3 regions of the Nocardia sp. CDC160 genome follow, and region 2 is predicted to be linked to each of the others. Evidence: riboswitches for the same ligand, from Rfam matches in the RefSeq annotation. Region 2 holds a riboswitch; each other region holds the start of a gene.
The links. Region 2 has a riboswitch for S-adenosylmethionine ahead of VMT40_RS34320 (ABC transporter substrate-binding protein). Riboswitches for the same ligand answer to the same signal wherever they lie in the genome.

Region 1 (7,859 bases), on a different contig from region 2:
ACCCAAACGATCGAGCCGTCGGCGTAGGTGATGCGGTGCTTGCCGGTGCCGCCGTTCTTGAAGCCGAACAGGATGGCGGCCTTGGCCCCCATCCCATTTCCCGCGCCCTGCACCCCGACCGCTAGAGGATCACCGGGACCATTGCTGAAGGTGATCTTCAGGGCATTGCTGACCTTGTGCACGACCCGGCCCTCGATCATCGTCGAGCCGTCCTGCGGCGCTGACATCGTTCGATGGTAGGCCCGTGGACACGGCTCCACCGGCGATTTCGCGCCCCGATCGCGGTCGGGCGGGGATCAGTTGCCGTTGGGGTGGCCGACCTTCGCCAAGGCGGTGGTCCAGTCGGTGGCAATGGCCACCTGCGCGTCGACCAGCGCTACCTTGCCGCTGCACACCAGGCTGTGCAGCCGGGATTCGACGCCGTCCTTGGGATTGTTCGGCCCGTTGCCCGCCTTGTGATCCGGTGACGGGGGTTCGACCCAGATATTGCGCGGATCATTGGGGTCGCCGCCCAGCTCCAGGGAGATGAGGTGGTCGTATTCGGCATCGCGCGGGTCGCCGGTGTAGTCGTAGGACTTGATATTGGCGGCCTTCTCGGGATTGGTGATCGAGCTATTGGGCCGAATCGACTCCGTATAACCCGACTTACAGATGGTCTCGGCCAGATTCGACGCTGTCACTTTGGGATTCGTCGCGCCCGGTGTGCAGTTGGGGTCGGGCAGCGGCTGGCCGTCAGAGGTCTTGCGGTAGTGGCAGCTGCCGGGTGCGGGCTGGGCCTGCACGGTGTAGACACCCTGCGGGCCAGGACCGACCGGTATGGTGCCTTCCTTTTCCTTGGGCGCTGGCTGTGGAACCGCTTGGGCCGGTGCGTTGGACGGATGCTTCGCCTCCTCCTTCGAGCAACCAGCGATCAAACCCACGACCAGCAGGGCCATCGCAAGCCCTTTGTGCGCCTTCATAACTTCCCCTGCTCGAGCCGGACAGCAGCCTAATTGTGCGTTACCCCTTGGCGATCGGCTACTCGCGACGACGACACACCGGAGGGAAACGCGGGAATCGGTGACCGACCGGACAATACAGACCGACCGGTTATGCTGCAGCAATGGCAGCAGATTCGCCCGGCACCTCCGGAGTCCGTACCCGCGCGCTGGCCCTCGCGGGCCTGCTGCTGGGTGTGGGCAGCTTGCATTTCATCGCCCCCAAGCCTTTCGATGCGCTCATACCACCCCAGCTGCCCGGCAAACCCCGTACCTACACCCAGGTTTCGGGCGCGGCGGAATTGACCGCGGGCACGCTGCTGCTGCTCCCCCGCACCCGCGGCCTGGGCGCACGCCTGGCCGCGCTCATTTTCATCGCCGTGTTCCCGGGCAATGTGCAGATGGCCTACGACTGGTGGAACAGCGACAAACCCATGGCGCTGAAAGTCGGTGCCCTGCTGCGGCTCCCGATGCAGATTCCGATGGTGACCACCGCGCGGAAGGTGTACCGCGCCGCGCGGTGATCTCGCGGGTGTCGGTGATTCCCGTCGGGTGTCAGTCCCGCGTCACGAACTCGTCGAAGACCGGGGTCGGCAGTTTGAGCTGGGCGTGAATATCACCGCCCAAGCCGAAATGGCCTATCGCGCCACCGTAGTTCTGCTGGTAGCTCTGCCACAGCACGACCACGCTGATAATGCGGTTCGCGCCGGGCAGCGCCGGGTCCGGGAACGGATTGGGCAGGACCGCGCGGTAGGTGGCGGCTCCGCTCTCGTCGGTTATGAAAACGTTCGGGACGCCCAGGGGGCCGGGGCGGGTGGGAGCGTCCGGGTCCAAGTCCTTGGCGCGCAAGGACATCACGGTGTAGAGCGAATCCGGGATGAGGCCGGTGAACTCGAAGCGGAATTCCGCGGACCGCGCCTCGTCATCGACGGTGACCTCGAGGGTGCCGCGCGCCTCGAGCCATTCGCCCAGGGTCACCGGCTCGGTGAGCTTGCGGCCGTCCTGCGGGCGGAAGTCCGGGATCGGCGTCTCGTGGAACGGGTAGCTGGGCCGGGTCACCGTGTCGGCGTCGGGACGCTGGTCGGGGGCGAAGACCATCGGATAGTTGTTGGCGGGCAGGGGAAGCGGCAGGGTGTGCAGGACGCTCGCGGCGTCCTCCGCAGACAGGTCGTCGGCCAGTTCGCGCACGATCGTGTAGGCGGCCAGTTCACCGAATTTCGGCACCGGCGTATCGGCGGCGACGATGGCTCGGCCCCAGCGGCGGGTGACGCCCCCGTCCGCGTCGGGCTCGGTCAGGAAGCCGACGACAATGAAATTGCCGTCGGCGTCGAGGACTTCGCTCGGCGGGTACAGCGGCCCCTGGGTGGTCGGGGTCAGTTCATAGCTTCGGGTCACCATACGGAGAGCGCTTCCTGATCGGAGAGAAGGCGGCCGGGATCGTCGACGGACGCGCCGACCCGGTCGGAGAAGTGGATCCAGCCGTGGCCGTGCGCCGACAGCACCGCGTCGTCGCCGCGGAAGCCGGGGTGTGCGACGGCCCGCAGGAACGGCAGGTCGCTGGCGTGATCGCCGTAGCCGTAGCTGTTTTCGTGCGCGATGCCGTGCTCGCGCAGGAAGTCGGTGACCGCGGTCGCCTTGGCGGTGCCGATCATGGGCTGGGTGACCTCACCGGTCAGCACGCCTTGGTCATCGACCACGGGGGTGGTGGCGATGATGTGATCGGCACCCAGCGCGTCGGCGACCGGGGCGATGGCCGCGGCGAACGAGCCGGACAGCAGGACCGTGGTGTCGCCCGAATTCCGGTGTGCGCGCAGCGCTTCCACCGCGTCGGTGTAGTAGACGGCACCGCTCGCGGAGAACTCAGCGAACCAGCGGCGTCCGGCGGCAGCCAAGGCGTCGGCCCGCACGCCGCGATAGGCGCGGTAGTAGTGCCGGTTCACCTCCTCGCGGGGCGTTCCGGACGCGGCCTTCCGCTTGATCTCGTCGCTGAGGCGCGTGTATTCGCTGCCGTCGTCGCCGTTCTCGGCCAGCCAGAAGCGCTGGAAGGCGAACATGCTCTTGACGGTGATGAGGGTTTCGTCGACGTCGAAGAACGCCGCACCCGGTGTCGTGCTCATGCCACCGCGCCCAGGTAGGCGGCGATCGCCTTGGCGGCCTTGTGGCGTTCGATCTGCGAGATGCGCTCGTTGGGCAGGGCCGCGTAGGTGATGCGGGTGGTGGCCACGGTGCGGTCGAGTTGGCGCACGTCGACGTCGATGGCGAACTCCAGCTTGGCCGGATCCTCGATGGCGATCGGGGTGAGCACCGCGTGCAGGGTGGCGGGCAGCGGGAACAGGAAGGTCTTGAACTCCAATTCGATGCTGTTCCAGACGATGTAGAAGTGCTGTTCGGGCCAGCGGCGGCCGTACTCCAGCTCGAACGCGCCCAGGAACAGCTGGCGCACCGCCTCGACGATGACGATGCCCTGCACGTGTTCGCCGGTCTGATGGTCGAGCAGCAGTTCGTTGTCGCCGTGAATGCGCAGATCCGCGCGGAACTCGGTCTCCGATTCGCGAATCAGGTTGGCCAGCAGCACATTCGAGTTCTGATACTTGTGCACTTGGTGGCGAGGTGCCGGTTCGTCGACCGCGCCGCGCACGTGCAGCCCGGCCGGGGCGTGCACCAGCGCCACGTGCTCGAGGTAGTCGAGGTCGTGGCGGGTCACCCCCTGCCCGAGATGAACGGTCAACGCGCGCTCCGACTCCCGCCACCGGCCGCCGCGCAGGGCGGCGACCAGTCCCGACACCGTGAAGGCCCGGTCGTCCTCGGCGATTCCGCGGAAGCGATCGGCCACCAGCAGCACCTCGCCGACGGCCACCTCCCCCGAGAGCACGGACACCGAATCGAGCTGGGCTACAGACATTTTTCCTCCGAGAGCAAGACGCTTATGGCGGCGCTCGCCACCACCCGGTCGTCACCCGGAGCACCCCGCCGTCGTGGAGGGTTGCCGCCCAGCCAGCCGGGGCTTACCACTGGAACTCATGACCGTCCCCGAAACCCTATGTCCCCCAACCTATTTCATACATAGTTTCAACCACCCCGATTGAAACCCGCGAACGGAGGACGACGCTGTCCCCCGCGCGCCGATCTATCCCGCGGCGGCTTCCCCCACACCAACCCCACTCGGTTCGGGCTCACGCCCCGACACCGGCTCCGACGCCGAAACACCCTCCGGCGCTACCCCTGGCGTCATCTCGGACTCGGACACTCCCCCTGGCCTTACCCCCGACTCCGACTCCGACTCCGACGTTGGGTTCGGCTGCGTCGCCAACCCGGGCGCTGGATGTGACCCCGGATCGGCGCTCGAACCGCCTACCGGGGTCGCCGCTGTCCCCGCAGCGACTCGCGTCGAGGCGACGGCCAGTGCCGCCCCCGAAGCCGCCAGCGCCGCGATGGTCAGCGCGACGGTTGAATAGCCGTGGCGCGAAACCAGATTGGCGAGTTGTGGTCCCGCGCTGGCCCCGACGAACAGGGCGAAGGTGTAGAGCGCGGTGGCGGTGCCGCGCGCCTCGCCTGCCTGCGCCGCGATCGCCTGAACCGCCGCCGGTGCCGCGACCGCGATGGCCGTCACGAACACGAACAGCCACACCGCGACCCATATGCCACCCAGTGGGACCGCGGTGATCGCCGCCGCTGCGGCAGCTGCCGCCAGGGCGGTGATCAACCGGGCGGCAGGTGCGATCACGCCGAGTCTTCCGGCGAGCAGTGGTACCGCCACCATGGCGGGAATCGCGCTGGCCCGCAGGGCGAGTAGGGCCGCGTTGCCGGATCCGACTCCCTCCGGCGGTGAGAGCTGAATGCCGGTGTAGATGCCCACGAACGAGCCCAAGATCGCCAGGCAGCTCAGGTACAGCAGGGCGAGTCGGCCCTGTCTGAGCAGAGTCACGAACGGCAGAACAGCCTTTCGCGCGATGTCGGCGATTCCGATGCGGGCTCGCGCGCCCCTGGCCTCAGCCCTCGCACCCCCGGCCTCAGTCCCTACGCCTTCCGCCTCGCCCTTTGCACCCTCGGCCTGGGTCAGCGCCTCGGTCAGCGCGGCTTCAGTGCCAGGTGCCTGGGCTACAACCGCCGCCGAGGTGGGCGGCTGGAGAACCAGGCGCAGTAGCGCCGCCGATAGCGCGAAGACGATCGCACCGGCGATGAAGATGGCGTGCCAGCCCCAGGTGTTGCCGATCAGCTGGGCCAGGACCTGGGCTACCACGCCTGCTCCTAGGAAGGAGCTGGTTAGGCAGGTGAGGGCGAAGATTCTGCGGGCGGGGGCGATGCGTTCGGCGAGGTAGGCGAAGGCGGCGGGGGCGAAGAAGGAGGCGGTGAGGCCCTGGAGGATTCGCGCGGAGAGTCCGGTGGCGAGTCCGGGTGCGACCGCCACCAGGAGGGAGCTCAGCACGGTGGCGAGCAAGCCGCCGACGATGACCGGCCGTCGTCCCCAGCGGTCCGACAGCGGGCCGGTCACCAGGAAGCCCGCCCCGTAGGCCAGCCCGAAGGCGGTGGTGGTCCAGGTGGCCGCCGACTTGGACGTATCCCAGTCCGCCGCAAGCCGATTCAGTACCGGCAGCACCACGTAGAGCTGGCCCACCACCAGAATGCCGACCGCGCAGACCGCCGCGACGGTCCGCCCGGTCGGTGCCCATCCCGGCTCGGTAGCCCATCCCGGCTCAGCAGCCCGGCCCGACTCGGTAGCCCCACCCGGCTCAGTAGTCGGCGGCGAGCTCACGCGCACGCTCCTGGGCCGCGGCGAAGCCCGCCTCCGGGTTCTCGGTCAATACCGTTGGCGCGAACCGGATCTCGGCAATGTCCTTGATCCCCACGAAGTTCAGCCAGTCTTCGACGAACGGCGTCGCGAAGTCGGACCCGAACTGCACCGGCACCCCCGGCTGATGCACGCCACTGGTGTACACCGTGACCGCCCGCTTCTCGGTGAGCAGCCCCGAATACCCGCTCTGCGGATCGAAGGTGAACGCCCACCCCGGCTGGGTCACGATATCGACCCACTGCTTGAAGATGTACGGCACGCCCGCATTCCAGATCGGCAGGTTGATGACGTACAGATCGGCCGCCGCGAACCGCTCGAACACCACCCGCGCCTGCTCCCAGGCCGCGAGCTGCTCGGGCGTCTGATCCCGCCCGGTGAACAACGCCAACTTGGCCTCGGCCGCATGGGTCCCGAAATCCGGCAACTCGGCGTCGAACAAATCGATCGTATCGACCGTCAGCCCCGGATCCTTCGCGACGAGCCCATCGATGAATGTCCGAGCCAACGCCCGCGACTGGCTGTGCGCACCGCGCGCCGAGGCATTGATATGCAACAGGGTGGTCATCGAATCCCTTTCGTAGACAACGATGTCCACGTCTATCAATCGATGCCCACCCGGCACGACGGTTACGTGCGCACTGATCCGAAGCCCGTCATCCCTCAGGCCAGGATGAAGCTGAGTTGTTGGGTGTAGCCGCCCCCTTCGCGATTCCACGAGTAGCCGAACCAGACGCCCGGGGTCACCTCGCGGATTTCGTCGTAGAGCGACGGGGTCGGGGAGGGGGCGTAGTCGAGGATCCAGGCCGGGCCGCCGTCCACGATCGAGGGTCCGGCGAAGACGGTGGCGGGCCAGGCTTCGAATCCGGCGGCCGTGAGGCGGTTGAGGAGGTAGCCGCCGGACGGGCCGGTGTAGAAGTCCTTGCCGATCCAGACGAGCGGGGCCCAGGACTGCATCTCGCGCGGCGCGGCCACCCAACCGTCCTTCGCGCCGATCGGGACATCGCCGCGCGGGGCGTTGCGGTAGATGTCCTCCAGTTGCGAAGGTGCGCATCTGAAGCGCAATGAGTCCACAGTTGCTGATGTGTTGTCGGAGAACAGAACACATCCGTTGCCATTGTCCGCGTCGGCGTGGGCGGCCACCGGGACGACCATGACCAGCACCCCGAAAGCAACGGGGGCGAGGCTATTTACGAGGGCTTTTCGGAGTCTTTCACCGCTAGTACCCATCACTGTCTCCACCGGGAAGAATCCCGACCCACCAGTGATCTTAGTTCGCGACAAAATAGCTGGTCAGAACCGACTCCGAACCGAGACCGGATCGATCCGTAGTTAACAGGAAATTGACAGCATTCGACTGGAAATGTCTCGAGCTTCGTGTCGATCTAATTAGCTATGACCCCGATTCAGGCCCGCTCACCGCACGCGCGGTGGACTTGGATCGCGGCCGGCAGTTTCGTCGCCGTGATCTCCTTGGCATCGCTCGCCCCGCGTGCCCTCGCCACCTCTCGCGATCAGATCGGATTCGATCAGGTCCCGGAGACCACGCCGCCCGGCACCACGGCGATTGCCCCGCATCCCATCTCGGTCACGGCCATCGCCCAGCAGATGCAGGCCGCCATTCAGGCCGCCTCCCCCGGCACCAGCGTCGGCATCGACGTGGTGGACACCACCACCGGCACCCCCGTCGCCAGCCTCAACGCCGATCAGCAGTTCTACACGGCCTCGGTGGTGAAGCTGCTCATCGCGCTGGACACGCTGAAAAGCCAGGACTGGCAACCGGATTCGGATACCGCCGACCGGGTGAGCCAGATGCTCTCGACCAGCGACGACGATATCGCGGACGCGCTGTGGGACAACGGCGGCAATGACGCCATCATCGACCGCATGGTGAGCACCATCGGCCTGACCGCCACCACCGCGCCCGAGGACACCGCGCAATGGGGTGAAACCCTCACCACGCCACGGGATGTCGTGTCGATCTTCCACTACATCACCACCGCGGCCCCGGCCTCGGCGCGAGATCTCATCCTGGGTGCGCTGCACGACGCGGCCGAGACCGCCGCCGACGGGACGAATCAGTACTTCGGCAT
Region 2 (7,859 bases):
ATGGATCGCGCCGGGGCCGATCTGACGGCCGCCGTCGCCTCGATTCGCGAACGGCTGCACCCGGTTCCGCTGCTTGTACAGCTGCCGGTGTACTCCGATGACGCCTTCACCGGCGTGGTCGACCTGGTGCGGCTGCGGGCGCTGCACTGGGATGGCGGCGTGGTCGAAGGCCCGGTGCCCGACCACCTCGCGGCCGAGGTCGAGCGTGCGCGTCGGGAGCTGGAAGAGGCGGTGGCGGAACGGAATTCGGCGGCCCTAGAGGAGTTCGTCGAACACTCCGGGCTGTCCGCCGACACCTTGACCGCGGCGCTGCGCGAGCTCACCCTCTCCGGCGAGGTGGTTCCGGTGCTGTGCGGCGCGGCCTACCGCGATATCGGCGTCGAGCCGCTGCTGGACGCCGTCGTCGCCTACCTGCCGTCGCCGCTGGACCGGCCCGCGATTGTCAGCGGGGACGACGGCCGTGCCGCGGATCCGTCGGAACCGCTTGCGGCACTGGCGTTCAAGGTGCACGCCACGCCGACCGGACGGCTCACGTTCGTGCGGGTCTACTCGGGCGTCCTGACCAAGGGCGACACCGTGCTCGACGCGAGCGGCGGCCGTCGCGAGCGGATCGCGCGCATCCTGCGGGTGCAGGCGGACCGTCACGCGGAGGTGGATGCCGCGGTCGCGGGCGATATCGTCGCCCTGGTCGGGCCGAAGGCCGTGCGCGTCGGCGCGACACTGTGCGCGCCGGACGCGCCGGTCCTGCTGGAACCGCCGACGCCGACCGAACCGGTGATGTCGGTGGCGATCGAGGCCAAGTCCAGCGCCGATACCGAGAAGTTGGCCGTGGCGCTGGCCCGGCTGGCGGAGGAGGACCCGTCGCTGTCGGTGCGGACCGATCCCGAGACCGGGCAGACGCTGCTGGCCGGTCTGGGCGAACTGCATCTCGAGGTCGTGGTGGAGAAGTTGCGCCGCGAGCGCGGGCTGAGCGTGTCGGTCGGGCGTCCGCAGGTGGCCTACCGTGAGACCGTTGTGCGTGGCGTGCGGGGTCTGGTGTATCGGCACGCCAAGCAGGACGGCGGGGCCGGGCAGTGGGCGCATATCGTGCTCGATGTTCAACCGTTGCGCGAATCCGATGCCGGGGCAACCGGTTTCGAGTTCGAGTCGACGGTGGTCGGCGGCCGGGTGCCCGCGGAGTTCGTGCGCGCGGTGGAGGCCGGGTGTCGCGACGCGCTGGCCGAGGGGCCGCTGGCGGGCCATCCGGTCACCGGCGTGCGGGTCACCCTCACCGACGGTGCGACGCATTCGAAGGATTCGTCGGAGCTGGCCTTCCGCACCGCCGGACGGCTCGGCATGCGGGAAGCCTTGCGCGCCAGCGCCATGGCGGTGCTCGAGCCGCTGGTGGAGCTGACCGCCACGGTGCCCGAGGATCATGTCGGCGCCGTGCTGGGTGATCTCGCGGCTCGGCGCGGCCGGGTCACGGGTTCGCTGACCCGCACCGGCACCGTGGTGCTCACCGCCACGGTTCCGCTGGCCGAATTGTTCGGCTACGCAACCCGTTTGCGCGGTCGGACGCAGGGACGCGGCACGTTCACGACGCGCCCGCTCGGTTACGCGCCCGCTCCGTAGCGGCGGGTCGGATCGGGTTCGGTGGGGTGAGGGATCGCTCTCGCCCCACCGGACCCACCCGCACGGGCGAATTCACGAGAAGGGGTTGATTGTTGTCGCGACTACGGTTACTGTTGTCGCAACAACAGAAACTCTCTTCAGGAGATGACAGCGATGATGTACTCGTTCACCGAATCGGCCGTGATCAAGGGTGATGTCGACAAGATCTGGGCGGTCGCCACCGATGTGGCCCGCTGGTCCGAATGGGATCCGCACGAGGAGAAGTCCCGCATCGATGGCGAATTCGCGCCGGGAACCACGGGGTGGGTCAAGCCGAAGGGGGCGCCCGCCGGGCCGTTTACCATCGTGGCGGTGGAACCGGGCCGTTCGTGGACCAGCGAGGCGGGCATTCCGTTCGGAAAACTGCGCGGCCACCGCACCTACGAGGCGCTCGGCGACGGCACGGTGAAGGTGGCGGAGAATGTCGAGGTCCACGGGATCTTCGGGCCGTTGTTCAAGCTCATCTGGGAGAAGGCCATGCGGGCCGATATGCCGCTGACCTTCGCGGCACTGGAACAGGAGGCAATGCGGCGTGGCTGAATCGCCGGGCGAACCGCGGGAGCCGCGAGAACTACGAGGCGTCCCGCGGGGTCCGCTCATGAGTCCGGGCTTCTGGCTGCATCACGCGGCACTGGAGTGGCGGACGCGGCTGGAGCGCAACCTGCGCCCGCTCGGGCTGACCCCCACCCAGTTCAACCTGCTGGCCTCGGCCGGTTGGCTGAGCCGCCAGGACGACCTGCCCACCCAACAGCAGGTCGCCGACATGTCCGGCTCGGACCGCATGATGGCCTCCAAGGTGATTCGCGGCCTGGAGGACCGGGGCCTGCTGGCGCGCCGCGCCGACCCCGCCGACGCCCGCGCCCTGCGCATCGAACTCACCCCCGCCGGACGGGAATTGGTCAGTCGGGCCGTCCAGATCGCCGTGGACACCGACGTCGAGATCTTCGGCCCCGACGGCGACTTCCTCCGCGAACACTTGAAACCCATCGCCGCGCACCGTCTCCCCGATTGACCGCACTGCGACGCGCACCGAGGCACACCGTAGGGTCGGATCGTGGCTAGCGATCATGCGACTCCGGCGGACACCGGGCTCATTGTCGGGTTCGACCTGGATATGACGCTGATCGATTCGCGGCCGGGGATTGCCGCCGTGTGGGATGCGGTGGCGGCGAAGACCGGGGTGGAGATCGATTCGGAGCTGGTGGTTTCGCGGCTCGGGCCGCCGCTCGCGCACGAGGCCGCGCAGTGGTTTCCGGAGCACGAGGTGCCGGGGATCGTGGCCATGTATCGGGAGTTCTATCCGGATTTGGCGGTGGAGGCGTCCGCGCATCTGCCCGGTGTGGTCGACGCGCTCGCGGCGGTGCACGCGGCCGGGGGACGAGTCCTGGTGATCACGGCCAAGAATGGGCCGCACGCGCAACTGCACCTCGATCACCTCGGCTTGAACGTGGACGAACTGGTCGGCGGGGCGTGGGCCGAGGAGAAGGGCGAGGTGCTGCGTGAGCGCGGCGCGTCGATCTACGTCGGCGACCATCTCGGCGATGTGCGCGCGGCCAAGGTGGCCGACGCGGTGTCGGTGGCGGTGACCACCGGACCGTACTCGGCCGAGGAACTCTCGGCGGCCGGGGCCGATGTGGTGCTCGGCGACCTCACCGAATTCCCGGCCTGGCTCACGGCCCACCTCGCGCACTAGCCATTGCAGCCTCGGCACAGCGGGACAACGCCGGGGTAACCGCATGCCCGGCAAGGGCTTTGCCCGCCCGCTCGACGGGTGCCGTTGGCATCAGGGTGATTCGAATGCTGTCGGTGCGGGACCGCCCGCGGCTACCTTTGCCCCACGGTCACGAGTATCAGCATGTTCGAGCCCCGGCTCGCTGATCGGCAACCCTCGCGTAGCGGTGGGGTGCCCCGGGTGACGACCAGGCGATGCCGTCGCGGGTATCGCAAGCGCTATTCGACCGCGTGTGGCAGCGCGGTCGTGTCCCCATGCCCGGCTGGCGAGTCGGTGCGCGAGTGTAGAGGTAACAATGAGCAGGATCTGGTCCCGGAAGCGTGTTGTCGGCCGGGTGGCGGTGGGTGTTGCGGCTGCGGCCCTGGTGGCGGGGCTGGCGTCGGCCTGCTCCAACGATTCCTCCGGAAGCGGGTCGGACACCGTCTATTTCGGTGTTTCCGGTCCGAAGACGGGTGGTTCGGCCGAGTACGGGCGGCTCTGGCAGCAGGGCTTCGACCTGGCGCTGGACGAGATCAATGCCAATGGCGGGATCAATGGCAAGAAGGTCGCGTTGAAATGGGAGGACTCCCAGTCCGATCCCAAGCAGACGGTGCCGATCGCCACCAAATTCGTTGGCGACCAATCGATCATCGCCGAGCTGGGCGACTTCTCCTCGCCCGCCTCCATCGCGGCCTCGCCGGTCTACAACCGCGGCAAGTTGGTGCAGTACGGATTCACCAACTCCTCGGTGGATTTCACCAAGGGCGGCGACTATTCGTGGAGCCCCTCCATCACCCTGGACGTGTTCCAGGAGCGCAATGCCGAGTGGGTGAAGTCCAAGGCCAAGAAGGTTTCGGTGGTCTACCTCGAAACCGACTGGGGCAAGCAGGCTTTCCAGTACTTCCAGCAGTTCGCCAAGGAGAAGGGTGTCGAGATCGCCTACTCCTCCTCGATTCTGCCGGACTCGCAGGACTTCCGCCCGGTGTTGATCAAGGGCCGCGACGCCAACCCGGACGCGTTCGTGCACCTGGGCTACGGCCCGGACGGCGCGCTGGTGGCCAAGCAGCTGCGTGATGTCGGGTTCAACGGCCAGTTCTTCGGCGGCCAGAACACCCCGCAGTTCATCGATCTGGCGGGCAAGGCGGCCGAGGGCGACATCGTGAACGGCGTGTTCACCCCGTCGGACCCGAACCCGAAGATCCAGAACTTCGTCACCAAGTTCAAGGCCAAGTTCAATACCGATCCCGGCGACTTCAACGTCTACGCCTACGACGCGCTGAACGTGCTGGTGAAGGCGGCGAAATACGGCGGCGCGACCCGCGACGGCGTGCTGAAGGGCCTGCGCGAGATCAAGGACTTCGACGGAATCGGCCTGGGCACCTTCGCCTTCGACCAGCAGACGCGGCGGCCGAGCGGGGTGAAGCCGATCGAGCTGATCCTGCAGAACGGCAAGTTCCTGCCGGTCGGAAGCAACAAGTAGATGTTCGACACGCTCATCGCGGGTCTGGTCCACGGCAATGCGTATGCGCTCATTGCCGTGGGCATCACCCTGATCTTCGGGGTCAGCAATGTCATCAATTTCGCGCACGGCGCGATCTTCGCCTTCGGCTCGGTGCTGGGCTGGTGGCTGATCGCCCAGCACGGGGTGCCGTGGTGGGCCGCGCTGCTGGTGGTGGTGGCGGTGACGGCGCTGGTCGGCGTGGCCATCGACGTGCTGGCGGTGCGGCCGCTGCGCCGGGCTCCGGCCATCGCGGCCCTGCTGGCCACGGTGGCGGTGGGGCTGATCATCGAGAACGTGGTCGCCCTGGTGTTCGGACCGGACACCCGACCGTTTCCACAGGTGTTGTCCACCAACAATATTCGGGTGGGCGGGGTGCGACTGGGCACCTCCGACGTGGTCATGTTCGCCATCACGCTCACGGTGATGGCGGGGCTGTGGGCCTTCCTGCGCTACAGCCGTCACGGTCTGGCGATTCGCGCCACCGCGCAGGACCCCGATGCCGCCGCCCAAATGGGCATCGGCGTGGGGCGGGTGCAGTCGCTGGCCTTCGCCATCGCGTCCGGATTGGGCGGGCTGGCGGGCATTTTCGTCGGCCTCTACAACTCGAACATCTCACCGACCAGCGGCGGCATCGTCGGCATGACCGGTTTCGTGGCCGCCACCATCGGCGGGCTGGGCTCGATTCCGGGCGCGGTGCTCGGCGGCTTCGTGCTGGGACTGGTGGAGGCCTTCGGCATCTACTGGTTCGGGGACGGCTACCGCGATCTGATCACCTTCGGACTCCTGGTGATCTTCCTGGTGCTGCGGCCCGGCGGCCTGCTGGCCCGCCCGCCCGCCATCGAATCCGAGCCGATGACCGGCACCTTCCTGGCCGCGGGCCGGGAGCGGCCGGTGCGCTGGTGGCACGCGCTCATCGTCTTCGCTCTTGCGGCGGTGGTGATTCCGCTGGTCGCCAATGATTACAGCATTTCGGTGGGCACCCAGATCCTGGCCTACGCGATCATCGCGGTGTCCATGACGCTGGTCGCCGGTTCGGCGGGCCAGCTGGCCATCGGGCAGGCCGGACCGATCGCCATCGGCGCGTACACCTCGGCGGTGCTGACGGTGTCGCACGGTTGGGCGTTCCTGCCCGCGATTCTGGTCGCGGGCCTGGTCGCCGCGGTGGTCTCGTCGGTGCTGGCCGCGCCGCTGTGGCGGTTGGGCGGTCACTACGTGGCCATCGCCACCCTGGGCATCGGCATCGTGATCGTGGCGATCATTCGCAACTGGGAGTCGGTGACGCGCGGCAGCTACGGCATCTTCGGCATTCCCGCGCCCGAGCTGTTCGGCCACGAATTCACCACGCACACCGATATTTTCCGCCTGGAGCTGGTGGTGCTGGCGATCGTGCTGGCGGTGATCATCGGGGTGCAGCGGTCGCGACTGGGCATTGCCATCCGGGCCATCGGGGCCGACGAGGTGGCCGCGCGCTCGGCGGGTGTGCCGGTGCGCGACTACAAGGCGCTGGCCTTCGCGCTCGCGGCGTTCTTCTCCGGAATCGGCGGGGCGCTGCTGGCGCACCAGTACTCCTATATCGACCCGACCGTGTTCAACCTGCCGATGTCGCTGCTGGTGGTGACCATTCTCGTGCTGGGCGGCACCGCCTCGCCCTACGGCGCGGTGCTGGGCGCGGTCGTGTTGATCGGGGTTCCGGAGGCGCTGCGACTGGCGCCGTCGTGGCGAATCGTGTTGTACGGCTTGGTGTTGCTGCTGGTGGTGCGGTTCCGGCCGCAGGGGATTCTGGTGAGGAGGGATCGTGTCCCGGTCAATGCCTGATACCGAGGCGGTGCTGACGGTGACCGGCCTGCGGCGTGCCTTCGGCGGCGTCCGGGCGGTGGACGGGGTCGAATTCTCCATCGCACCGGGCGAATTCGTGTCGATCATCGGGCCGAACGGGTCCGGCAAGTCGACGACGGTCAACCTGATCTCCGGCGTCCTGAAGCCGGACGCCGGGGAAGTCCTGGTGCGCGGCAAACGGATTCGTCCCGGCCGACCCGAGGCGGCGGCCGCGGCGGGTATCGCGCGCACCTTCCAGAACGGCCGGGTCTTCGGCAATATGACCGTGCGCGAGAACGTCGACGTCGGCCTGCAAACCACACTGCGTGCCACCCGACCCCTGCGCTCGATCGCGAATATTCCGGTGCTCCGGTGGATTTCGTTGCTCGCCGAGCTCGCCGAGCTCGCCGTGGCCCTGGTGCCCACGCCCGCGGCGCGTGCGGAGCGCCGGGAGTCGGCGGCCCGCATCGACGCCCAAGTGGCCCGCTTCTCCGAGCGACTCGGGCCGCGCGCCGATCACCCCACCTACACGCTGTCCTACGCCAATCGCCGCCGCACCGAGATCGCCCGGGCGCTCGCGCTCGAACCCGATCTGCTGCTGCTCGACGAACCGGCCGCGGGCATGAACCAGACCGAGACCGCCGAAATCGGCAGGCAGCTGGCCGAATTGAAGGCGCAGGGCCAGACCGTGCTGCTGGTCGAACACAAGATGGACCTGGTCCACGACCTCTCGGACCGGGTGCTGGTGCTCGACGAGGGCCGCGTCATCGCCGAGGGCACCCCCGACGAGGTGCTCGAGAACCCGCGCGTCATCGAGGCGTATCTCGGCCGTAGCCGGGTTGCCGGGAAGGCGGCCGTCGATGTCTGAGGGATTCGACGAGAACGCCACACCGATCCTCGAATTCGACAAGGTCGTGGTGCACTACGGGCCGTCGCGGGCCTTGGACGAAGTCTCGCTGAAGGTCCGCCCCGGCGAGATCGTGTCACTGCTCGGCGGCAATGCCTCCGGCAAGTCGACCACCATGAAAACCGCACTGGGACTGCTGAAGCCGTCCTCGGGCGCGGTCAAGATCGACGGTGTCGACGTGAGCGCCACGCCCGCCTCGGCACGCATTCGGGCCGGACTGGCCTCGGTGCCGGAGGCCCGGCGCGTCTTCGGAGCCATGACCGTCGAGGAGAACC
Region 3 (7,859 bases), on a different contig from region 2:
TCAGACGGCCACGTGCACCGCGTGCTCATCGCCTTCGAGCAGATTCTCCGGCTTGTCCCGGATCATGAACGCCGCGATCGGAATGCAGAGCAGGAAGAAGCCCGCGCCGATCAGGAATGCGATGTCATAGGAGTGGATCGAGGCCCGTTCCATCACATGGTCGATGGTCGCGTTATTGCGCACATACCGCTCGGCCACCTGCACCGAAATGGTCGTCAGCAGAGCCGTGCCGATCGACCCGCCGACCTGCTGCGCGGCATTGAGCAGGGCGCTGGCCACACCCGAGTCCTCCGCCTCGACCTGATGCAGTGCCGTGGTCTGCATGGACACGAACAGGAAGCCCATGCCGAGCGCGATCAGGATCATGGCGGGCAGCAGGGCGCTGGCGTAGCTGTCGCCGAACTCGAGCCGCGACAACCACAGCAGACCCGCCGCGCCGAGCACCGAACCCGCCAGCATCAGCGGCCGCGGGCCGATCTTGGGCAGTACCGCCGAGGCGATGCCCGCCGACACCACGATCCCGGCCGGGAAGGGCAGGAACGCCACACCCGTCTTCAGCGCCGAATAGTGCTCCACGATCTGCAGGTAGAAGCTCAGGTTCAAGAACATGGCGAACATCGCGATGGGCACCAACAGCGCGATCAGATACGACCCGCCGCGGTTGATCTCACCCGGAATACGCAGCGGCAGCAGCGGATTCGAGGTCCGTCGTTCGATGGCCACGAAGGCCGCCAGCAGGGCCACGCCCGCGATGAACAGGGCCAGCGTGAGCGAGGCCGTCCAGCCGTCGGAGGCGGCGCGGCTGAAACCGTAGACGATGGAGATCAGGCCGAGGGTGACGGTGACCGCGCCCGGCAGGTCGTACCCGCCGGTGCGGGGCGCGGGCACATCCTTGATCACGAAGGCGAACGCGCCGACCAGCGCCAGCAGCGCGACCGGGGTGTTCACCAGCAGCGACCAGCGCCAGTTCGCGTACTCGACGAGCGCGCCACCGGCGATCAGGCCCAGCGCCGCGCCCGCCGCGGACACACCCGCGAACACACCGAACGCGCGAGCGCGCTCCTTGGCCTCGGTGAAGGTCACCGACACCAGCGACAGGGCGGCCGGGGCCAGCAGCGCGCCGAACGCGCCCTGTAGTGCGCGGCCCGCGAAGAGTTCGGCCTGGTTCTGGGCGAGACCTGCCAGCGCCGAGGCCGCGGCGAAGCCGATGAGGCCGACCATGAGGATGCGGCGGCGGCCCAGGTAGTCGGCGAGGCGGCCGCCGAGCAGCAGCAGGCCGCCGAAAATCAGGGTGTAGGCGGTGAAGATCCACTGCTTGTCGCCATCGCTGATGTGCAGATCCTGCTGCGCGAAGGGCATGGCAATGGTGACGATCGTGGCGTCCAGGACCACCATGAGCTGCGCCATCGCGATCACGGCGAGCGCCCACCAGCGCCTGGAGTCTTTTGCGGGACTTGATATTTCGTCGGTGCCGAGAGCGTCCGTCGCTACGGTCATGAGCCTCTCCTCTGGGGTTCGAAGGCAGCTTTCACCATAGTGGCCCATGACGACAATTGGCGTCAAGAGAAATTTGGCGTAGTGCGACAGTTGTCATAATGGGACAGATGGAACCGTTTAGCCCTTAGACTGGAGTCATGTCGGATTTGTCAAGTCACACCGGTGTGATCTCGCGTCATCGCCCCAGCCTGCGAGAACGCAAGAAGGAACAGACCCGCGCGCGCATCATCGACGTCGCGCTGCGACTGTGCGATGAGCAGGGATTCGACGCCACCACCGTGGAGCAGATCGCCGACACCGCCGACGTTTCGCCGCGCACCGTGAACCGGTACTTCGAGAGCAAGGAAGACATCGTCATCGCGCCCATCACCGACTGGGCGCGAGCGCATGCGGAGGCCCTGCGCGAGCAGCCACACACCGGCAACGAAATGCAGGCGCTACTGGACAGCTTCCTCGCCATCGTGGATCGGGTCGTCGACCGCGACGAGCCGCTGCCCTTCCGCTGGTTCCAGCAGATGCAGCGCATCATCGCCGCCTCGGCCCCGGTGCGGGCCTGCAGCCTCGCGGCGGCCGAGAACAAGACCGAGCAGACCGCCGCGGTGCTGGCCGAGCGACTCGGCACCACCGTCAACGACGTGCGGGTTCGGCTGCTGCTCGGCACTTTTCACGCCATCATGCGCGCGGGCACCGAATGCGAGGTCGAATCCGGCTCCACCCTGGACCAGGTCCTCACCTCGCCCCGTGGCATGGCCGACGCCGTGGTCGCGGCCTATCACGAATTCGTGCGGACCTGCGCGGCGCCGACTGTGGCGAGCCCCACTTCCGAGACGGCGGCCTCCGCCCGCTAGAATCTCGCAACAGGTCAAGAGCATCAGCGCCAAGCCCCGGCTCGCTGATCGGCAACCCTCCAGCTGCGGTGGGGTGCTCCGGGTGAGGACCGGGCGTTCGAAGGACGAACGCAAGCGCAACTAGGAGGTCTACCGAAATGTGTTGTTGTCGAAGCCCATTCGCTTCTCGATAACGTCAAAATTCCGCCATTCGGCGACCTTGTTTTTGGAGCAGAACACATGAGTGACTCGACCGCGCCCGCGGCCGTTGGGGCCGACGGCACCCTCGACCCGGCCAACTGGTCTTTCGAGACCAAGCAGATTCACGCCGGGCAGGCCCCCGATGCGGCCACCGGAGCCCGCGCCCTGCCCATCTACCAGACCACGTCCTACGCCTTCCGGGACACCGATCACGCCGCCGCGCTGTTCGGTCTCGCCGAGCCGGGCAATATCTACACCCGCATCATGAACCCCACCCAGGACGCGGTGGAACAGCGCATCGCCGCCCTCGAGGGCGGTGTCGCGGCATTGCTGCTGGCCTCCGGGCAGGCGGCGGAGACCTACGCGATCCTGAATCTGGCCGAGGCGGGCGACCACATCGTGGCCAGCCCGCACCTCTACGGCGGCACCTACAACCTGCTGCACTACTCGCTGCCCAAGCTGGGCATCGAGGTCAGCTTCGTCTCCGATCCCGACGATCTCGAGCAGTGGCGCGCGGCCGTGCGGCCGAACACCAAGGCGTTCTACGGTGAGACCGTCGCCAATCCGTCCAGCTCGATCCTGGACATTCCGGGGATCGCCGAGGTCGCGCACGCGGCGGGTGTGCCGCTCATCGTGGACAACACCGTCGCCACCCCGTATCTGATCCAGCCGCTGCGGCTGGGCGCGGACATCGTCGTGCATTCGGCCACCAAGTATTTGGGCGGGCACGGTGCGGCGGTCGCCGGTGTGATCGTGGACGGCGGCACCTTCGATTGGACCGTGAAGAACGAAGCGGGCGAGTCCCGATTCCCGGGCTTCACCACCCCCGATCCGAGCTACCACGGCGCGGTCTTCGCCGATCTCGGCGCGCCCGCCTACGCGCTCAAGGCGCGCGTGCAGTTGCTGCGCGATCTGGGCGCGGCGGTCTCGCCGTTCAATGCCTTCCTCATCGCGCAGGGCATCGAGACGTTGAGCCTGCGCGTCGAGCGGCACGTGGCCAACGCGCAGGCGGTGGCGGAGTTCCTCGTCGGGCAGCCGGGCGTCGAGAAGGTGTACTACGCGGGCCTTCCCGACTCACCCTGGTTCGAGCGTGGCAAACAGCTGGCACCCAAGGGTGTCGGTGCCATCGTGTCCTTCGAACTGGCCGGTGGCGTGGACGCCGGGAAGAAGTTCGTGGAGGCGCTGGTGCTGCACAGCCATGTCGCTAACATCGGGGATGTGCGCTCGCTCGTCATCCATCCGGCCTCCACCACGCACTCCCAGCTGACCCCCGAGGAGCAGTTGGCTTCCGGTGTCACGCCTGGTCTGGTGCGTTTGGCCGTGGGTATCGAGGGCATCGGCGACATCCTGGCGGATTTGCGCGCCGGACTGACGGCGGCGGCAAGTTGACCGTGAACATCGAATCGAGGACGTCCCGTCACGCGGCCGAGCTGTTGCTGCCGCCGCCGGACGGGACGCTCGCGAGCATTGCCATCGGGGATGTGGAGCTCGAGTCCGGAGCTGTCATCCCCGATGTGACGCTGGCCGTGCAACGGTGGGGCGAACTTTCCGAGAACGCGGACAACGTGGTGCTCGTCGAGCACGCGCTGACCGGTGACTCGCATGTGGTCGGCCCCGCCGATGTGCACCACAGCCAGCCCGGTTGGTGGGACGGCATTGTCGGGCCGGGTGCGCCGGTGGACACCCGCGAATGGTGTGTCATCGCCACCAATGTGCTGGGCGGCTGTAAGGGCAGCACCGGCCCGGCCTCGCTGGCCCCGGACGGAAAGCCTTGGGGCGCACGGTTTCCCGAGATCTCGATTCGCGATCAGGTGACCGCGGAGGCCAAGCTGTTCGATCTGCTCGGCATCGAGCGGCTGGCGGCCGTGCTCGGCGGCTCCATGGGCGGTATGCGGGTGCTGGAGTGGATGGTCGGCAGCCCCCAGCGGGTCGGCGCGGCGCTGGTGTTGGCGGTCGGCGCGCGCGCCACCGCCGACCAGATCGGCACCCAGACCACCCAGCAGGCCGCCATCAAGGCCGATCCGAACTGGCAGGGCGGCAACTATCACGGCACCGGGCGCGCGCCCATGACCGGGATGGGTATAGCCCGGCGCATCGCGCACCTGACCTATCGCACCGAGTTCGAACTGGACCATCGGTTCGAGAATCACGCCCAGGGCAACGAGGACCCCCGGGCGGGTGGGCGCTACGCGGTGCAGAGCTACCTGGAATACCAGGCGGACAAGCTGATCTCGCGCTTCGACCCGGCCACCTACGTGCTGCTCAGCGAGGCCATGAACCGCCACGACGTGGGCCGCGGGCGCGGCGGCGTCGAGGCGGCGCTGGCGTCGACGCCGGTGCCGTGCGTGGTCGGCGGGGTCGACTCCGATCGGCTCTACCCGCTGCGCACGCAGCAGGAGCTGGCCGATCTGCTGCCCGGCTCCAAGGGACTCGAGGTCATCCACTCCAAGGACGGCCACGACGGCTTTCTGACCGAGTTCGAGGCGGTCGGCAAGCTGGTGCTCGAGACGATGGATCTGGCCCGCGCCCAACGCGAGTCCGATCGCTGAACAACCGCTGCATTTCCGCTGCATTTCCGCTGCCGCAACGGCCGCGCGTTACCGCGCGTATCGTGGCTGTTTCGCGCGAATTGTCCTGACGCGCTTCCGGTTTCGCGCATATGACACATCGGTAACCGCTCGCTTCGAATACGTGTGCTTCGGGCCCGGCGGTCGTAATCTATTCAGCTATGACCGCCGCATTCGATGACATGGATCTCCGCGATCTCGTCGATCTGCTCTCCGAGGACGAGCAGCGTGAACTCCGCCCGGCCATACTCCGCGTCCTACACCGACTTCCCGACCAGGAAGTATTACGCCGGGAACTCGGCCGCCGCATCACCTCGGTTTAACAGACAGCCCCCGATCAGATCTCAGCGCCGCGACCCCGGTCGCGGCCCCGACCTCGGCGCGTTCCTACGTGACGCCGAGGCTACTGATGGTCGCGGCCAGCACGATGATCGCGCCGCCCAGCACCGTCAGCCACGCGACATCGAACCCCTTGCTGCGCACCGCGAGCAGCCCCGCCCGCTCGGTCGGCAGAATCAGCCGCAACGCCGCCCCCAACAGCGCCGCCCCCCCGAAGAAGAACGTCCCCCGCCGCCACCGATCCCAGGCGAGAAACACCACCGCCACCACAAGCACCCCCGCCACCAGCAGCATCGGCAGATTCTCCCGAAGAAACCCCCCGAAACGACTGCTGCGACTCTCTCCTGCGGCATGGGCTGAATTCACCGCCCGAGCTTAACCGCCCCCGCCCACGAGAATGCATTGGAGCAGGACTCTTCTCGGCGTTTGCCTGCCGGATTGCATGCTCGTCGATGGCGACACTTCGCGCCGCGATAATCGCTGGGGTGGAAGAGGTTGCGGTTGTGGTGGCGCATCGGGAGCGGGTTACCTTGCGGGTGGGGGATGCGTTCTTGAAGGTTGATGGGGAGTGGGGGCGGGGGGAGTTCGAGGTCGAGGCGATGGACAGGGCGCCGATTCCTACTCCGAAAGTGTTGTGGCGCAAGCCCTCTGTGCTCGCACTGGCCGCTCTGCCGGGCGTCGCGCTCGGTCGGGTCGGGGAGCCGTCGGAGGCGTCGGCGGCGGCTTGGAGGGCGGCGGGTGCGGTGATACGGGAGTTGCATGATGCGCCGTTGCCGCCGTGGGAGGGGCGCGGGGTGGAGGAGATCGGGGTGCAGCTCGATGGTGAGTGCGAGTGGATTGTCGCGAATGGGGTTTTGCCCGCAGAGGTGGTCGCGTACAACCGGCGTGTTGCCGAGGATGCGTTGCGGCCGTGGACGCCGGTGTTCACGCACGGTGATCTGCAAGCCGAGCACGTGTTCGTGTCGGGTGACGAGATCACCGGGGTGATCGACTGGTCCGAGGCGGGGCCCGGCGATGGGCTGTACGACATCGCCACTTTGACGATGGGGCACCCGGAGCGTCTCGGTGAGGTGGTCGCGGGCTACGGCACGGACCTCGATGTCGAGGTGATTCGGGCGTGGTGGTCGTTGCGCAGCCTGTTGGGGATTCGGTGGTTGATCGAGCATGGGTTTGATCCGATGTCACAGGGGTGCGAGGGCGATGTGCTGAGACGTGCGATGCGGGATCGGGGGCGGAGTCGATCATGAAACGGTCATGATCGGGGCGGGAGGATAGGGGTCCGCCACGGTCTGCGAGGGGTGACCGTGGCGGCGGTACGCCGCAAGGGCGGTTAACGCGGGGTGGGGGCTGCGCAATATCGATGCGACGGTCACGGGATTCCGGGGCGGGGGTCGCGGTGGTGAAGGAGGAACTGTGTCTGCTCTCGGGCGGGATTTGCGGCAGGTGGTGCGGGGGCGGGTGCTGGTGCCCGGGGAGGATGGGTTCGAGCAGGCGGCCTCGCCCTGGAATTTGGCTGTGCGGCAGCGGGTTTCGGCGGTGGTGGAGGTAGTCGACGCGGCTGATGCGGCGGGGCTGGTGCGGTTTGCGGCGGCGGCCGAGGTGGCGTTGAGTACGCGGGCGACAGGGCATAGTCCGTCCGCTGCGGCGGATGGGACCGTGTTGGTGATTACGCGGGCGTTGGATGGGGTCGAGATCGATGTCGGCTCGCGCGTGGCGCGGGTGGGTGCGGGGGTGGCGTGGCAGCCGGTGTTGGAGCGGGCCGCGGCGCACGGATTGGCCGGGGCCTGCGGCAGTTCCGGGGTGGTCGGGGTGGCCGGGTACACCCTGGGCGGTGGTGTTGGGTGGTTTGCGCGTAGTCGCGGTTATGCCGCGCACGCGGTGCGGGCGCTGGAGGTGGTGACCGCCGATGGTGATCAGCGGCGGGTGACCGCGGAGTCGGAGTCGGATCTGTTCTGGGCCTTGCGTGGCGGTGGCGGTGATTTCGCGTTGGTGACCGGGCTGGAGTTCGAATTGTTCGATGCGCCGGAGCTTTTCGGCGGTCGCATGCTGTGGCCCGCGGAACGGGCCGCGGAGGTGATCGCCGCCTTCCGGGAGGCCACTGCGGAAGCCGAAGTGGGACTGAGCCTTTGGCTGACCTTGATCCAATTCCCGCCGTTCCCGCAGGTTCCCGAGCCGCTGCGCGGCCAGGCCATGGTGGCCGTCGATGTGGTCGCGCTGGGCGGGGTCACCGGGCCGCTGCGCCGATTCGACGAGATCGCGGGGCTGGTGCTCGACACCCGGCGGCCGCTGGACGCCGCGCAGGTCGGCGGGGTCTGCATGGAGCCGACCGATCCGAGCCCGGCGCGGGTGCGCGGCGAGCTGCTCACCGATTTCTCCGCGGATGTCAGCGAGGCGCTGCTGGCGGCCGCCGCGCCGCGGGGCAGCGTGG

Region 1: another riboswitch for S-adenosylmethionine. It lies ahead of VMT40_RS08565 (AfsA-related hotdog domain-containing protein); the one in region 2 lies ahead of VMT40_RS34320 (ABC transporter substrate-binding protein).
Region 3: another riboswitch for S-adenosylmethionine. It lies ahead of VMT40_RS00960 (bifunctional o-acetylhomoserine/o-acetylserine sulfhydrylase); the one in region 2 lies ahead of VMT40_RS34320 (ABC transporter substrate-binding protein).

The regions. Positions count from the first base shown of each region.
Region 1 is NZ_JAYKYT010000002.1:235,549-243,407, forward strand. It holds gene VMT40_RS08540 (hypothetical protein) at 1-227, opposite strand, end outside; gene VMT40_RS08545 (hypothetical protein) at 297-959, opposite strand; gene VMT40_RS08550 (DoxX family protein) at 1,103-1,501, shown strand; gene VMT40_RS08555 (hypothetical protein) at 1,533-2,375, opposite strand; gene VMT40_RS08560 (HAD family hydrolase) at 2,369-3,094, opposite strand; gene VMT40_RS08565 (AfsA-related hotdog domain-containing protein) at 3,091-3,879, opposite strand; SAM riboswitch class IV at 3,893-4,003, opposite strand; gene VMT40_RS08570 (MFS transporter) at 4,105-5,730, opposite strand; gene VMT40_RS08575 (FMN-dependent NADH-azoreductase) at 5,708-6,334, opposite strand; gene VMT40_RS08580 (hypothetical protein) at 6,430-6,921, opposite strand; gene VMT40_RS08585 (hypothetical protein) at 7,231-7,859, shown strand, end outside.
Region 2 is NZ_JAYKYT010000007.1:299,006-306,864, reverse strand. It holds gene fusA (elongation factor G) at 1-1,611, shown strand, start outside; gene VMT40_RS34335 (SRPBCC family protein) at 1,756-2,190, shown strand; gene VMT40_RS34330 (MarR family winged helix-turn-helix transcriptional regulator) at 2,183-2,662, shown strand; gene VMT40_RS34325 (HAD family hydrolase) at 2,705-3,343, shown strand; SAM riboswitch class IV at 3,490-3,606, shown strand; gene VMT40_RS34320 (ABC transporter substrate-binding protein) at 3,678-4,841, shown strand; gene VMT40_RS34315 (ABC transporter permease) at 4,842-6,677, shown strand; gene VMT40_RS34310 (ABC transporter ATP-binding protein) at 6,670-7,545, shown strand; gene VMT40_RS34305 (ABC transporter ATP-binding protein) at 7,538-7,859, shown strand, end outside.
Region 3 is NZ_JAYKYT010000001.1:186,371-194,229, reverse strand. It holds gene VMT40_RS00970 (MFS transporter) at 1-1,497, opposite strand; gene VMT40_RS00965 (TetR/AcrR family transcriptional regulator) at 1,635-2,345, shown strand; SAM riboswitch class IV at 2,358-2,468, shown strand; gene VMT40_RS00960 (bifunctional o-acetylhomoserine/o-acetylserine sulfhydrylase) at 2,565-3,914, shown strand; gene metX (homoserine O-acetyltransferase MetX) at 3,911-5,074, shown strand; gene VMT40_RS00950 (hypothetical protein) at 5,254-5,415, shown strand; gene VMT40_RS00945 (DUF3017 domain-containing protein) at 5,480-5,725, opposite strand; gene VMT40_RS00940 (phosphotransferase family protein) at 5,917-6,678, shown strand; gene VMT40_RS00935 (FAD-binding oxidoreductase) at 6,845-7,859, shown strand, end outside.